DNA from 2 places in the Gilliamella sp. Fer4-1 genome. Region 1 is predicted to be linked to the other one. Evidence: riboswitches for the same ligand, from Rfam matches in the RefSeq annotation. Region 1 holds a riboswitch; the other holds the start of a gene.
What was found. A riboswitch is a leader RNA that binds a small molecule or an ion and turns the genes downstream of it on or off. The one in region 1 is predicted to bind preQ1.

Region 1 (3,205 bases):
AATGCCCAACATGCATCTCTTTTGCCACATTAGGCGCAGAATAATCAACCACAATGGTTTGAGATTTTGCAGGTAAAGTAATGTTAAGTTTATCACTGCTTAAAGCAATTTCATTTTGCTCAGCAATCCAACTATTTTTTAAAAAGATATTGATAAACCCAGGACCTGCAATCTCAACTTTTTCAGCAATATCATCAACATCAAGATGTTGTAAAACTGTCTGAGCAAGTTCCCGAGGTGGCATGCCTAGCTTTTTGGCAATTGACATAACGCCATTAGCTTGATAATCGCCAAATTGCACTTTAGTTGATTGCTTAATTAGCGCATCGCAGTTCTTATCTGCACCCGCCATAATCATTGCTTGCGAAACACGTTGTGTTAATAATTGTTGAATATTCACACTAAACCTAACTAATTATAATAAAATGACCAATATAATACCGACAAAGTCGATAATTGTCACTGATTGCATAAGTGGCTCGATGGTTTTTGCTTAAAGAAAAAGTGAAAAATTTAAGTAAAATCGATATTCTACTTTATGATTTATTATAAATAACCCTATTTGATTATTTGTCAGTATATTTAGGGCTGCAAAAAACATCAATAAAATCAATGGCTTTTCTGAATGATTTTTAAACAAAAAAATAAACTTATTTTGTGGATTATGTGTTTGGAGAACATTTGTGATTATCAATACCCCTTTTTACTAGCAAAGCTTAAAGAATCGACATAAAGCCACTTCATATCAACAAAAACCACTAAAAAATGGAGCAAAATGAAGTTATTTTATTAATTTAAGCAAATAGTGACTTATCTAATTAACTTTCATTATCTTTTTATTTAAAATTTTCTATTCAATCTCATTCTCCAATATTTAACGAGTTAGATTAAAAAATAGACACTATTCAATATCTGCAAGTTTATGACTTTGTATATTCAATAACCATTTATTATCTAATCGATTTTCGTTAATTTTTCCCAGTAGTTTTATGGTATCAAATATATTGAATGCACCATCTTTTTCACAAGGTGAAAGATAATAGCGTTTTGCCTGTATCTGAGTTTCGATATATTGGCAAAAAGCAATAAAATCACGGTGGTTTTCGGTAACAATTCGCACTTCATTGGCTGTTGGTTGGACTATTTTTTGATAGTGCGACTGGTAGCAAAATTTCGGGCTGAGGGCAATATAATCAATAAGCGCATCGACTTTGCCAAGACCGTTACTTTCAATGGCAATAAAATAACCAGCATTTTTTAATGACAAAAGTAGCTGTGGTAACGCTTTAACCCTAGTGGGTTCACCCCCTGTAATAATAATGTTTTTACTTTTGTATTCGCTTACTTTTGCTATTAATGCCTCTAAGGTAAATCGAGTAAATTGGCGAAAGTTAGTATCACACCAAGCACAATTTAAATTACAGCCTGCAAAGCGGATAAAAATAGCAGGCATTCCCGTATTATAACCTTCGCCTTGTAAAGATTCGAAGATTTCAACTATGCGAAATTCGATCATTTTGGGCTCCGATAATATTCACAATATGAAGTTGGTGTTTCCCATAATTTGATCATCGAAACAGGCAAATATTTAGATAAGCAATCAAAAATAAATTTACTCATCCCTTCTGCAGTTGTTCGGCACGGTAAGGCAAAGACTTTGCGATCCATTTCTTGCAATAATGTAGCAATACGGCACTCATTTCTATTATTTTGATTATAAAGGTAAGCGTGATCAAAAGGATCGACAATATACTTTTTAGCAATCATTTTTAGATCGGCATAATCCATTACCATATCTTGACTTGAACCACTATCGATAAGATCACCGCTAATTTCGACTAATAAGCGGTAAGTATGACCATGCAGGTTATGACACTTTTTATTGTGTCCATCTAGCATATGACAAGCATCAAATTGAAACTCTTTGGCTATTTTGAACATGTTGTATTCCTAGTTTTTTTACGTGGGATGGGTTACGAACCACGGTTAGCACGCCTAACAAAATAAAGGTGTTAATATAATGGATAAAAGTTGATTTGTCATCTTTCAACACTGGTTGAACGTGTATTTATGTATTGCAAACAACTTTATTTTGATGCTAATTAAGTTTTTTAAATACTCGCTAATTTACTGTACAAATTTTATAAAAAATATTTTAAATTTGCTCTTGAAATTTAGGTTGCAACACTCATTTAGATATCATGCAAATGGGTTGAATGTATACACGTTTAACTCAAATCTATTGCTCAGGAGATAAATACGATGAGGTTAGATAAATTAACAAACAAGTTTCAACAAGCTTTAGCTGATGCGCAGTCAATGGCATTAGGTAAAGACAATCAATATATAGAGCCTGTGCATGTTCTATCAGCCATGTTTAATCAAGAAGGCAGCAGTGTAGCGCCATTGTTAGCTTCAGCGGGTGCAAATGTAGCTATTTTACAACAAGAATTAACTCAGGCGATTGATCGATTACCGCAAGTTCAGGGTGTGGGTGGGGAGGTTATTCCATCACAAGAGTTTGTCCGTACACTTAATTTGTGCGATAAATTATCGCAAAAAAATGGTGACAGTTATATATCATCAGAGCTCTTTATCTTAGCTGCTTTAGAAGATAAAGGTAGCCTAAGTGATATTCTTAAAAAATCAGGTGTCAATAAAGACAAGTTTAGCCAAGCCGTCAATCAAGTAAGAGGTAGTGATAACGTGAATGATCCTAATGCAGAAGATCAACGAGGTGCGTTGAAAAAATATACCATTGATTTAACGCAACGGGCAGAACAAGGCAAACTTGATCCTGTTATTGGGCGTGATGAAGAAATTCGTCGAACTATTCAGGTATTACAGCGTCGTACTAAAAATAATCCCGTATTAATTGGTGAGCCAGGTGTAGGTAAAACCGCTATTGTTGAAGGATTAGCACAACGTATCGTTAACCGTGAAGTACCTGAAGGATTGCGTAATAAACGCGTTTTATCATTAGATATGGGTGCCTTGATTGCAGGTGCAAAATATCGTGGCGAATTTGAAGAACGCTTAAAGGCTGTACTTAAAGATTTAGCGAAAGAAGAAGGCCGTATTATATTATTTATTGACGAAATCCATACCATGGTTGGAGCAGGGAAAAGCGATGGTGCAATGGATGCTGGTAATATGTTAAAACCAGCACTGGCTCGAGGGGAATTACATTGCGTTGGTGCAACAA
Region 2 (3,205 bases), on a different contig from region 1:
AGCCGATGCTGTTGGTGCAACCCACCACGATTTATTTTTTCTTAAATAGTTAAAGACAGTAATATCCATCAATTGTCCAACTAAATAAGCGGCAAAACTAGCTAATGCAATTCGAAAAACAAAACTATTAAATTCCGTCAATGCCGATAAACCAACCCAATGTGTTTCAAAAAATAGTACGGAAATCACATATGAAAATAGCAATGCGGGGAGCATCACCACAAAAATTATCTTCCTAGCTAAACTCGCTCCAAATACCCGAATAGTTAAATCAGTGGTAAGAAAGATAAATGGAAAAGTAAACGCCCCCCAAGTGGTTTGAAAACCAAAAATATCAAATGGAATTTGTACTAAATAATTGCTGGAAGCGATAACCAAAATATGAAAAAACGAAAGCCAGCTTAGAGCCTTGATTTGCTGTGCGTGAGTAAATTGGTTTATATGTTCTGAATTAGCGTTCAGGTGCATAAATTTGTCCTTTTTAATGGGGTAAGTGAACCCAGTGTTTCAATTAATTTGAATGATTAAGGTATTCTGTTAATCCTTTATCTCGAAGAATACAGCTCGGGCATTTGCCGCATCCACCATCAATTCCGTAATAACAAGTATGAGTATGGTCACGGACATAACCCAAATAACCCAGTTTATCAGCCATTTCCCATGTTTGAGCTTTAGTCAAATACATCAAAGGGGTGATAAGATTGAAATTATAATCCATAGCAAGATTCATCGATACATTCATTGATTTAATAAAAATATCACGACAATCAGGGTAGCCACTAAAATCGGTTTCACAAACGCCAATAATAATGTCACTAATACCGTGTTGCTTGGCATGACAACCAGCTAAAAGCAAAAACAGCATATTACGTCCATCCACAAAAGTATTAGGGTAATCGCCTTCTTTGGCTGCGGTGATTTTTTGTGAATCATCAATCAAAGCATTATTGGTCGTCTGTTTAATCACCGAGGTATCCACTACTGTTTGCTTAACGCCAAGATCTTCAGCAATCCACTTGGCTTTTTCAAGCTCAATAGCATGACGTTGACCATATTGAAAGCTGATGGTTTCGACGTTTTCACGACCATAATCAGTAATGGCTTGCAGTAAACAGGTAGTAGAATCCTGCCCACCAGAAAATATCACTAGTGCTTTACGAGTTTGCATTGAGAGTTTCCTGTTAGGGTAAATTGAATTAGCGATTATCGACTTTTTCAGGATAAAGATCGTGATTAGCCAAACGGCTCATCGCTATTTGTTCCCAATTAGTGCCGGCTTTACCATAATTTGCATAAGGATCGATAGAGATTCCACCGCGAGGGGTAAATTTTCCCCAGACTTCAATATATTTAGGATCCATTAGTTTAATAAGATCTTTCATAATAATATTGATGCAATCTTCGTGGTAATCACCATGATTACGAAAGCTAAATAGATATAGCTTGAGTGACTTACTTTCAACCATTTTAATATTAGGTACGTATGAAATATAAATCGTCGCAAAATCAGGTTGCCCAGTGATAGGACAAAGACTAGTAAATTCTGGGCAATTAAACTTAACAAAATAATCGTTAGTTGGGTGTTTATTATCGAACGTTTCGAGTATTTCAGGACAATAGGTTGTAGGATAGCGAACAGATTGATCGCCAAGTAGTGTAACTTTATTCATAATTTTCCTTAGTTTTTTAGCGTGGGAGGTTCACGAACCACGTAACAAAGCGCACACCATACTCTTTTTAAATAAAAAAGTCTAGTTATAAGCGCTTTATCCTAACTTAGATGATTGAAAATATAAATATAATAACCACATGGAGCAAGCACCCAACTAAAAGCAAAGCATATTACCATTGTAAAGAATTTAGTAACGAGCCATGTTTCTGTACTTACAATGAAAGTATTATCACCAACGATATAACTAATAACATTTTCATAAACAAATCGAGAATATGGATATAAACCCCATAATATTAAAAGAGCTATCACTGTATATATGCTTTCAGGCATTTTAAATTTGAAGATCAGGGTACATAAAGGAGGAAGAGTAATTATAAAACTAAATAAATATTGTCGTATTAAATACCTTGCCGATAAACCGCCGAATGTTTTCTTCCAAAAGCTAGCCATTAAAATAACCTTATCCATTGTATTGAAAATGCTGAATATTTTATATTCTATTTTCATATATGTAAATATATTGAACATATTCAACGCTAAATCAGTGACAGTAAATAAGGTGTTAATTATGCTTGAATTCACATCCTTATTTAACTTGAATTTCTTTATAAAATTCAGCTAATTTAGTTTTAGCTTCTCTCAACTCTTTTTGAGCTTCACTTAATTTTAGCTTTTGTTTAGCTATTTTTTGGGAGTCTCTTTTTGCTTGCGCTTTAGCTAAAGCTTGCTCTTTTTCGGCAACTTTTTTAGTCTTTTCAATTACTTTTTCGGTGTATTTAGCTTTTAAATCATCATCATTACAATATGTATTGATATCATGTAATGCTTTTTCAAGCCCTTGAGCTTGGTGCAAGTTACCCGCCTTTTTTGCCTTATCAATTTGTTTTTCCATAATGTGTTTTTTGCTAAAACAAGTTACACCTTGATATTCGTCATGATTTGCTGCATAAATATTAGGTATAAAAGCGATAGCTGTTAATACTAAAAAAATTAACTTACAAATTGATCTTATTGTTAATTTCATATCGATCTTCTTCCCCTTTTTAAATTATTTTCTTAATTGAATACAATCAACTTTATGATCTTTGCCTTTAGTTAGGATAAGGCTGGCTCTTTCCCTTGTTGGTAGGATGTTTTCTATTAAATTCAATTCATTAATTTCATGCCAAAGACGGTTTGCGATGTTAAGCGCTTCTTGCTCTGGCAATTTTGAGTAATGATTAAAATAAGAATTGGGATCGCTAAATGCTCCTGCTCTAAATTTTAAAAAACGATTGACATACCAATTGTGTAGCAACGAAACATCGGCATCAACATAAATTGAGAAATCAACATAATCAGAAACAAAAACACGATTATTGGCTTGTGCATAATTTACAGCGCCTTGTAACACATTTAATCCCTCAAGAATTAAAATATCAGGGCTATCGAGAATAATTTGTTCATTTTGAACAATATCATAAACTAAATGAGAATAAACGGGGGCTTTAACCTGTGCTTGGCCAGACTTAATATCAGCAACAAAATTGA

Region 2: it holds a riboswitch for preQ1, as region 1 does, so the genes downstream of both, queF (preQ(1) synthase) here and queD (6-carboxytetrahydropterin synthase QueD) in region 1, are expected to answer to the same signal.

What each region holds. Positions count from the first base shown of each region.
Region 1 covers NZ_LZGZ01000056.1:2,017-5,221, reverse strand. Annotated here, with positions in the region: gene argS (arginine--tRNA ligase) at 1-400, opposite strand, end outside; gene A9G30_RS01890 (7-carboxy-7-deazaguanine synthase QueE) at 902-1,516, opposite strand; gene queD (6-carboxytetrahydropterin synthase QueD) at 1,513-1,941, opposite strand; PreQ1 riboswitch class I at 1,945-1,990, opposite strand; gene clpB (ATP-dependent chaperone ClpB) at 2,263-3,205, shown strand, end outside.
Region 2 covers NZ_LZGZ01000116.1:2,543-5,747, reverse strand. Annotated here, with positions in the region: gene A9G30_RS04255 (7-cyano-7-deazaguanine/7-aminomethyl-7-deazaguanine transporter) at 1-441, opposite strand, end outside; gene queC (7-cyano-7-deazaguanine synthase QueC) at 512-1,168, opposite strand; gene queF (preQ(1) synthase) at 1,197-1,670, opposite strand; PreQ1 riboswitch class I at 1,673-1,717, opposite strand; gene A9G30_RS04235 (DUF1090 domain-containing protein) at 2,262-2,699, opposite strand; gene coaA (type I pantothenate kinase) at 2,724-3,205, opposite strand, start outside.